One region of the Ensifer sp. B1-9 genome, then DNA from elsewhere that is predicted to be linked to it. Evidence: predicted binding sites of a transcription regulator. Region 1 holds the regulator's gene; each other region holds the start of a gene.

The links. Region 1 encodes PhoB, which activates phosphate uptake and scavenging genes when phosphate is short. Its sites were predicted from a motif close to TGTCATNNANCTGTCAT; they were not measured.
Region 2: the regulator PhoB is predicted to act here: its motif matches at 1,298-1,314, upstream of ACQ5BM_RS04435 (PhoX family protein).
Region 3: the regulator PhoB is predicted to act here: its motif matches at 2,174-2,190, upstream of ACQ5BM_RS22825 (DUF1045 domain-containing protein).

Annotation. Positions count from the first base shown of each region.
Region 1 covers NZ_JBCHVG010000007.1:371,509-374,783, reverse strand. Annotated here, with positions in the region: gene pstB (phosphate ABC transporter ATP-binding protein PstB) at 1-269, shown strand, start outside; gene phoU (phosphate signaling complex protein PhoU) at 320-1,033, shown strand; gene phoB (phosphate regulon transcriptional regulator PhoB) at 1,236-1,919, shown strand; gene ACQ5BM_RS15695 (GcrA family cell cycle regulator) at 1,988-2,509, opposite strand; gene ACQ5BM_RS15690 (aspartate aminotransferase family protein) at 2,931-3,275, shown strand, end outside.
Region 2 covers NZ_JBCHVG010000002.1:251,541-254,815, reverse strand. Annotated here, with positions in the region: gene ACQ5BM_RS04440 (DUF2339 domain-containing protein) at 1-1,094, opposite strand, end outside; gene ACQ5BM_RS04435 (PhoX family protein) at 1,390-3,275, shown strand, end outside.
Region 3 covers NZ_JBCHVG010000012.1:144,277-147,551, forward strand. Annotated here, with positions in the region: gene puuE (allantoinase PuuE) at 1-602, opposite strand, end outside; gene ACQ5BM_RS22820 (NUDIX domain-containing protein) at 795-1,283, shown strand; gene ACQ5BM_RS22825 (DUF1045 domain-containing protein) at 1,252-2,052, opposite strand; gene ACQ5BM_RS22830 (PRC-barrel domain-containing protein) at 2,297-2,686, shown strand; gene ACQ5BM_RS22835 (NAD(P)/FAD-dependent oxidoreductase) at 2,751-3,275, opposite strand, start outside.

The sequences.
Region 1 (3,275 bases):
CCGTCAGCCCGGAAGTCATCCTGATGGACGAGCCCTGTTCGGCACTCGACCCGATCGCGACGGCCAAGGTCGAGGAGCTCATCCACGAACTGCGCACGAACTTCACGATCGTCATCGTGACCCACTCGATGCAGCAGGCAGCCCGCGTGTCGCAACGCACCGCCATGTTCCACCTCGGCAATCTCGTCGAGGAGAACGACACCGACAAGATGTTCACCAATCCGGATGACCAGCGCACCCAGGATTACATCATGGGCCGCTTCGGCTGAGGCCAATGACGGCTGCAACAGTAACTGGAAAGCGCCCGCAAGGATCGACGATCATGTCCATGCATATCATGTCCGCCTATGACGAAGAACTGAAGTACCTGACGCGCCGCATCTCGGAAATGGGCGGTCTCGCCGAGCAGATGGTCGCTGAATCCGTTCGCGCCCTGGTCAATTCCGACCTGGCTCTGGCGCAGAAGGTGATCTCGGACGACACCATTCTCGACGATGCCGAGCGCCAGATCGGCGAGAAGGCGATCGTCACGATCGCCAAGCGCCAGCCGGTCGCCGCCGACCTTCGCGAGATCATGGGGTCGATCCGCATCGCCTCCGACCTGGAGCGTGTCGGCGACCTCGGCAAGAACACCGCCAAGCGCGTGATCGCGGTCGCCGGTTCCGGCATCCCGCGCAAGCTTGCCCGCGGTCTCGAGCACCTCGCCGAGCTCGCCCTGGTGCAGCTCAAGGAAGTACTCGACGTCTATGCCTCGCGTTCGCCGGAAAAGGCCAACAGCATTCGCGAGCGGGACGAGGAGATCGATGCGATCTACACCTCGCTGTTCCGCGAGCTGCTGACCTACATGATGGAAGACCCGCGCAACATCACGCCCTGCACGCATCTTCTGTTCTGTGCCAAGAACATCGAGCGCATCGGCGACCACGCGACCAATATCGCCGAGACGATCTATTACATGGCAACGGGTGCCCAGCCGGAAGGCGAGCGTCCGAAGGATGACAATACGTCGACGTTGGGCTCGGTCAACGACTGAGCGTTAGACGCGCCGTTCGCAATGCATGCCCCCTGAATATCACCTGGTCGCGGCTCCGGTCGCGGCCCCGAATTCCTGTATCTGAAGCATGCGGCTTTCGCACCGCCTTTGAAAAACGCGGAAATGCTCCAGATTTAGAGTGTCTGAGCGCCGGCCCGGCCACTGGAGCCGCACGGCGCTCGCGGTAAGGAGACGTTACCTGATGTTGCCAAAAATCGCCGTGGTCGAAGACGAAGAGGCGCTGAGCGTCCTGCTGCGTTACAATCTGGAAGCGGAAGGCTTCGACGTCGATACGATCCTCAGGGGTGACGAGGCGGAGATCCGGCTCCAGGAACGCCTGCCCGACCTGCTGATCCTCGACTGGATGCTGCCCGGCGTCTCCGGCATCGAGCTTTGCCGTCGGCTGCGCCAGCGCCCGGAGACGGAGCGGCTGCCGATCATCATGCTGACGGCGCGCGGCGAGGAAAGCGAGCGCGTTCGCGGTCTCGCGACCGGCGCAGACGACTATGTGGTCAAACCCTTCTCGACGCCGGAACTGATGGCTCGCGTCAAGGCGATGCTTCGCCGGGCGAAGCCTGAAGTGCTCTCGACGCTGCTGCGCTGCGGCGACATCGAGCTCGACAGGGAAACCCATCGCGTCCATCGCCGCAGCCGCGAGGTTCGCCTGGGACCGACGGAATTCCGACTGCTCGAGTTCCTGATGTCCTCTCCGGGCCGGGTCTTCTCGCGCTCGCAGTTGCTGGATGGCGTCTGGGGTCACGACATCTATGTCGACGAAAGGACCGTCGACGTGCATGTCGGCCGCCTGCGCAAGGCGTTGAACTTCTCGACCATGCCGGACGTCATTCGCACGGTCCGCGGCGCCGGCTACTCGCTCGAAAGCTGAGAGGGACCAACAGCAGGCAATAAAAAAGGGGCCGCTCAGCCCCTTTTCTTTTGTTCCGGTGCGGAGCCTCAGCGCATCCGCCGACGTTCGGCCGACGGCTGGTAGGCAAGCCGTGCATGGAAATTGCAATAGGGCGAGGACTCCGGCGAGTCATTGCCGCAGAAGTGGAATTCTTCCTTCAGCGGATCGCCGATCGGCCACTTGCAGGTGCGTTCGGTGAGCTGGGTCAGCTCAAGGCGGCGCGACATCGGCACGACCACGTCCGTGCTGATGCTGAAATTCTGCTCGGCCACGAGATCGACTTCGATCTCTTCCTTGAGAACGGTGGCGCCGGACGGACGGGCAACGGTGCGGGTCGAAACGCGCGAGGCGTAGTTCGGAGCACGCGGGGCCGAGGTCGGCCGCTTCGGGCGGGCCGCCGCCGTGGCGCTGCCGCCAGCCTTGGCGCGTCCGGGAAGGCTCAGGCGGTGAACCTTGCCGATGACAGCGTTACGGCTGACGCCGCCGAGCTGCGCCGCGATCTGGCTTGCGCTCAGGCCCTCGGACCAAAGCTTCTTCAGTTTCTCCACCCGCTCGTCAGTCCAGTTCATCTCTGCACTCTCCGTTCTCAGCGTTGGGGATGGCAGAATCCCTCACCGCACCCCGGCTGAACCCCGAGGTTGCAAACGCGATAACTCTTTTGGTGACTAGGTCCGCCGCACGCGTCTAGTAATTGAATGTTAACGTACTGACCGCTGGACTCCGTGGCAAGAGTCCGGGGAATCACGCCGAATCGAATTCGTAGTTTTCCCCAACTTGCTCGATCAGCGTTGCATTTTTGCAAGCCCTTCCGGCCGATTTTTTCGTCGCAGGGAAACGGGTCTCGCCATCGCGCTGCAAGGCTTGGTTTTGTTGACATTGCGGTGCGAAATGGGAATAGTGCCTGCGCCGCCGAAAGGCGGCATTTTTGATTTTTATCGGGCCGCATGAAGCTGCGGTACCGATGCCGATTGGAGTGAAGGAGAGCCTCGCATGACTGCAACCACGCCGCTTTACGATACCTACATGCGCGCGCCGTTGCGTTTCGAGCGAGGAGAGGGCGTCTGGTTGATCGCCGAAGACGGCTCGCGTTACCTCGATTTCGCCGCCGGCGTTGCCGTGAACTCGCTCGGCCACGCGCATCCGCATCTCGTCGAGGCGCTGAAGGCGCAGGCCGAGAAGGTCTGGCACCTTTCCAACCTTTACGAAGTTCCGGGGCAGGAAAGCCTTGGCCGCCGCCTGGCTGCCGTCACTTTCGCCGATCGGGTCTTCTTTACCAATTCCGGTGCGGAAGCGCTGGAATGCGCGATCAAGACGGCGCGGCGCTATCACTTCGCC
Region 2 (3,275 bases), on a different contig from region 1:
GCAACGGCGCCGCGTCGCTCCACCTCGTCAGGCACCTCGGCCGCGGGCGCTGCCTCCGTAGCCCCCGGCCAGACAAGACCGATGCCCGCGATCATCACCAGCAGCGCAAAGGCGATCGGCAGCGGTTCGAATGGCGAGATCGCACTGATATAGGCGAGCCCCCAAAGCCCGATGCCCGCATTGGCCAAAGTCGGAACCACGGTCCAGGTCCGCAGCCGCGAGGCCAACAGGGTCGCCACCCAGACGATCGACAGGAAACCGAAGAGCACCCAGGGGCGCGGCTCGTCGCTCGAGACGAGTGCCGGCGTTGCGAGCGAGGCAAGCAAACCGAGGCCGGCAAGCGCCTGCCCATGCAGCAGCGACAGACCGACGGTCGCCAGCGAGATTGCGGCGAGGAGAACGAATGCTGTACCGGTGCCGATATAGCCGTAGATGTCGTAGGCGGCATAGGCGACGCCAAAAAGGGTGACGGCACCGGCCGCCGTCAGGATGCCGGGGATCATCGCGTTCTGGAACTCATTGGCGATGACAGGCACGGCGCGCCTGCGAATGACGTCCCCCGCCGCCATCAGCAGGAGGGCGAACAGGGCGGCAAGTGTCAGGCGAACCGCCGGGCTCAGGAGGCCGGCATCGATTGAATATTTGACCATGAAGACGCCGCCGAGTGCGAGCGCGATGCCGCCGACCCACACGGCCCAACGCGCACCGAGGCGGCTTTCAAGGCTTTCGGCCTGACGGGTCGCGGCCATGACCGGTTGCGGCGCTTCCGTGCTGGCGGCGATCGTCTCGTCGCCCTCGATGTCTTCCGCCGCTTTCTCCGCATTGCCAAAGATCCGGGTGCCCTCGTGCACGCTGGCCGGCAGGTCGACGGTGGTGTCCTCGGTCGTCTCCGTTTCCGCCGGCAATTCTGGCGCAGCGGCGAACTCTTCGCTCGCAGCTTCGGCCTGAACGCCTTCGCGCGACGAGGCCTTCAGGCTTGCGACCTCCGCCCTCAGGGTGGCGAGTTCACGCTCCAGCCGCTCGGCCGTCTTGCGGCCGCCGAGAAAGGCGGCAAGCGCCAGGATAACGGCAAAAAAATCAAAGAGTTCGAACATGGTTTCCCCAGACAGTCGCACATGCAAACCGCGCGCAACCATACAAACTTTTACGCGCCCGCCAAATCTCTACAGCGCCGCGCGTCTCATCCGACGTGCAAAGATCGCTGCAGCGCCCTGAATTGCCGCATGTTTCCTTAAATCGGAGACGAATTAAGGAAACATGCAGTAGACGGGCGAGCGCTGTAATCTCTTCACGGAAATGTCGCAGAACTGTCATCGGGCAACTGATACAGGCGGATGAGCACCGCCGTCCCGCGCGGTGGTTTCCATCGTTCAACCAGGAGACCCGATCATGGACAAGCATCTCGGCCAGGCGGAAGAGACCGAATTCAAGACGCTGACGGAACGCAGGGAAGAGCTGGAAGACATCGGCCACAACTGTTCCACCAATCCGACGATGGGCGACATCATCCATCGCCGCTTCTCGCGCCGCTCGTTCATCGGCGGCTCGCTTGCCGTTGCCGCGATTTCGACGACCGTCAGCCCGCTCGCTCTCCTGACCGCCGAAGAAGCGCGCGCCGAAGAAGGTTCGCGTTTCGACTTCACCGAGATCGAAGCCGGCGTTGATGAAAAGCACCATGTCGCTGAAGGCTACGATGCCGATATCTTGCTGCGCTGGGGCGACAAGATCTTCGCCGACAGCCCGGAATTCGACCCGAAGAACCAGACGGCCGCCGCCCAGGAAAAACTCTTCGGCTACAACAACGACTATGTCGGCTTCATCCCGCTCGACGGCAGCGCCGACCACGGTCTCCTGGTCGTCAACCACGAATACACCAATGCCGAGCTGATGTTTCCGGCCTTCGCCAGCGTCGTGAAGGAAAAGGTGACCAAGGACGGCAAGGAAGTCGAGGAAGAGAAGGTCGTTCTCGGCGAATATACCAAGGAACTGGTCGACATCGAGATGGCGGCCCATGGCGGCACGATCATCGAGATCCGCAAGGTGGACGGCAAGTGGCAGCCGGTTCTCGACGGCAAGCACAACCGCCGCATCACCGTCAACACCGAGATGCAGATCACTGGCCCGGCCGCCGGTCATGACCGCCTGAAGACGCAGTCCGATCCGACGGGCAAAAAGGTCTTCGGCACGATCAACAACTGCGCCGGCGGCGTCACGGCCTGGGGCACCTACATGATGGCCGAAGAAAATTTCAACGGCTATTTCGGCGGCGAGATTGCCGAGGATCACCCGGAATACAAGCAGCTCAAGCGCCTGGGCGCCCCGGGCGGCCAGTATGAATGGGCCTCCTTCTATGACCGGTTCGACATCTCCAAGGAGCCGAACGAAGCCAATCGTTTCGGCTGGATCGTCGAGGTCGACGCGCTGGACCCGACTTCGGTGCCGAAGAAGCGCACCGCGCTCGGCCGCTTCAAGCATGAAGGCTGCGAATCGATCGTCAACAAGGATGGCCGCGTCGTGCTCTATTCCGGCGACGACGAGCGTTTCGACTATGTCTACAAGTTCGTGACCAAGGGCAGGTTCAACCCTGATGATCGTGCCGCCAACATGGACCTCTTCGACGAAGGCACGCTCTATGTCGCCAAGTTCGATGAAGACGGCACCGTCACCTGGATGCCGCTGGTCCACGGCGAGGGCCCGCTGACCGAAGCCAACGGCTTCGCCTCGCAGGCAGACGTGCTGATCAACACCCGCCTTGCCTCCGACGCACTCGGCGCCACCAAGATGGACCGTCCGGAAGACGTTCAGCCGAACCCGAAGACGGGCAAGGTCTATGTGATGCTGACCAACAATACCAAGCGCAAGGCCGAACAAGTCGATGCCGCCAACCCGCGCGCCAAGAACGCTTTCGGCCATATCGTCGAGATCACCGAGACCGACGGCGACTTCGCTTCGCTGACGAGCCGCTGGGACGTGCTGCTGAAGTGCGGCGATCCAAGCGTTGCCGATGTCGGCGCTTCGTTCTCGACCGCCACCACCAAGAACGGCTGGTTCGGCATGCCCGACAATTGCGCCATCGACGCCGACGGTCGCCTCTGGGTGGCGACCGACGGCAACAACCAAAAGGAAACCGGCCGCACCGACGGCATCTGGGCGATCGACACGGACGGCGCAGCCCGTGGCACGTCGAAGCTCTTCTTCCGCGTTCCGGTTGGTGCCGAAATGTGCGGCCCCTGCTTCAACCCGACGTCGGACACCTTCTTCCTCTCGGTCCAGCA
Region 3 (3,275 bases), on a different contig from region 1:
AGACCCGGCACCCAATAGGGCAACTCGTCGGCGTAGGAATCGCAGGAATAGAGGAACCCCCCCTCTTCCAGCACCAGTTTCAGCGTGTTGGCCGAGGGCTTGCCCTGGTAGATGCCGAGCGGGCGCTCGCCGGTCAGCTCCGTATGCAGGCGCACGACCTCGCGGATATGCTCGCGTTCCACATCTTCCGGGAAATCCTTGTACTCCAGCCAGCGCAGGCCGTGGCTGGCGATCTCCCAACCGGCTTCCTTCATGGCCGCAACCGCCTCGGGGTTGCGCGCCATGGCAAGCGTCACGCCATAGACGGTCAGCGGCACGTTGCGGCTCGTGAACATGCGCCACAGCCGCCAAAAGCCGGAACGGGCGCCATATTCGTAGATCGATTCCATGTTGAGGTTGCGCTGGCCGTGCCAGGGCTGCGCGCCGACGATCTCGGACAGCAGACATTCGGACGCCGGATCGCCATCGAGAATGCAGCTTTCGCCGCCCTCCTCGTAGTTCAGCACGAACTGCACGGCAATGCGCGCATCGCCCGGCCAGTTTGCCTTCGGCGGATTGCGGCCATAGCCAACAAGGTCGCGTGGATACTTCGTCTCAGACATCAAATCACCCTTCGATTTTTCCAGAACGGTATCACCGCCGGCCGGATTGTCGATACCGAAATGACGGGAGACGACGCAGCGATATCGTCAGGATCTGGGCTGAAATCACCAGAATAGCCCAACCCAAGCCTAGGTTGAGCACTTACCTGAAGTAACGTTAAATGGATCGACAATTCGAGCGGCCTCGTCGAGATGAAATCTTACATTCAAACGCTTCGCGAAAAAATCGGCACCGGCCTTCTCCTTTGTCCGTCGGTGGCGGCCGCCATTCTTGATTCCGCTGGCCAGATTCTGCTGCAGGAAAAATCAAGCGGCGAAGGCTGGAGCTTGCCGGCGGGAGCAATCGAACCGGGCGAAACGCCAGCGGAGGCCATCATCCGGGAGGTGATGGAAGAAACGGGTTATCCCGTCTCGGTGGAAACGATCTTGGGTGTATTCGGCGGGAAAGAGTTCCGGCACACCTACCCGAACGGCGACCGGGTTGAATATGTAGTTACCCTCTTTAGGTGTCGGATCGTCGGCTCTCAGACCGCCATCGCCGACGGGGAAACAAAGTCGCTGCGCTACTTCTCGCAAGCGAACATGCCGTCTCTGGGCTTGCCCTATCCAAAAGCGCTTTTGTTTAGCTCTTGCTGCACAGCCGCCAAATTTAACGCTGCGCCATCAAGGCCGCAACGATGAGCGGCAAGGGCCGGATCGATCCCGGACCAAGGGAGGGCTCGGCGGCAACGCGTTTGGCGCGCTCGGTGCGCGCACTGGTGGAGATCTTGCCGAGCGGGTGCTGCGAATGCACGCGCAGAGGTGCGCCGGTCTCCGGCTCGACGAAGAGAGCAAGGCTGCCGATGGCAAGCGGTGGCGCCAGGTGCGGTTCGAACAGGCCGCGAAGCGGCGCCTCGACCTGACGCAGCGCTTCCGGGGCGAGCGGGCCGGTGAGCAGCATATGGAAGCGATACTCGTCCATGACGTGAGGGGCGCCCCAGCGGTGCAGATTGGAGAATTGCGGCGCGGTCAGCCGGTCCGGATCGGAACGCTCGATCTCGTCTTCGCTGAGCGGTGCGCGAAAGGCGTTGAACTCCTGCACGATATTGGCTGCCAGCAGGTGCATGGCAGTGCTCGGCACCTGCGGCATCAGGCCGAAGCACCGACCGATGCGGGCGACCTCCAGCCGGTCGATTTCGAACGGCGTCTGCGCGCCGGCAAAGTGCATGAGCGCCTTCAGGAGCTGCGATTCCGTCATGTCCGGGTGCAGGCGAAACGGCGGCATCATCATCGCATGGAAACCGAAGCGGCGCGGCACGGCCGTGTGGTAGGCAATGTCGGCAGAGCTCAGGCCGGCAACCGAAGGCAGCTCCGTCGGCTCGCCGGAATAGACGTTGCGCCCCAGCCAGCTTGCGGCAACCGCGGAAAGCGGGTCGGCCATCGGCGGTGTGAAACAAATGGCGTAGCGCATGGGTGGCTCCGGTTGTCCTTGAGCGGGATGAGGAAAACACGTGCGATTTCCGCCCGCATCCCCCGCCCAACTCATGAGAATAGACCATGATGATCTATCGGCCGCGTCTTAGGTGATTTGCGTGACAGATTGACGAAGTGGACCGGGCAAAACCGCCCGACACCACCGGTTTGCGTCGAGACATCGGAACCATCCGGCCCAAGATCCGTTCCTTCGAGGTAACAATCAAGGATGGAGAAGAAGCGTGAGCTACCACAACGCAAGCCTGCAGGACGCCGGGATCAAGGAAACCCATGACCTGATCGCAAGCGACAAGGTTGAAGGCACGAAGGTTTATGGCTCCGACAACAAGCACATCGGCTCGATCGAGCGCGTGATCATCGAAAAGCGCAGCGGTCGCGTGGCCTATGCCGTGCTCGGTTTCGGCGGCTTTCTCGGCGTCGGCGAAGATCACTATCCGTTGCCCTGGGCGAAGTTGACCTATGACGAAAGCCTCGGCGGCTACCGCACCGACGTGACGCGTGATCAGGTGGAGCGCGCACCGAAATATCGCGGCGACGAGGAATACGACTGGAACGAGGAAAACGGCCGCCGCGTCTACGACTACTACGGCGTGCCGCCCTATTGGATGTAAGGTCGGGCTTTCGATTGTCCGAACAGGGCTCCGCCGGCGGGCGGGGCCCTTCCTCGATCCAGCCCTAAAGATGCTCCTCGCGAAGCGCCCCCAAGTGATTCCGGCACAGGAAAGATGCGGGAATGTCGATCGTCGGAATGCCGGCGATCTCGTCGACGACAAATCGCGCGAGGCGGTGCGCTATGCCGAAGCTTACCTTGAAACCGCCGGTCAGCACGGAAATGTTCGAATGATCAGGATGCCGGCCGACGATGGGTTCGCGCCCCGCCGACTTTGGCCTGAGCCCTGCCCAGCGCTCGACCACCTGCGCATCGGCCAGACGCGGCGCCAGGAGGATGGCGCGCCGCAACAGATCGTCGAGCTGTTCGTCCGTGGACAATGGATCGGCAAAGCTGTTTTCGCTGGTGCTGCCCACCGCCACATGGCCGTCGTCATGCGCGATGATATAGACGCCGTCGGTGAAGATAACCGGCAAGGCGGGGTCCACCGCTGCCCGCAAGAGCGCGGCCTGCCCCTTGACAGCCGTGCCGCTCGTCGCTTTCAGCGGACCTGACACCGCATCGATCAGCGGGAAACTGCCGACGCCGGC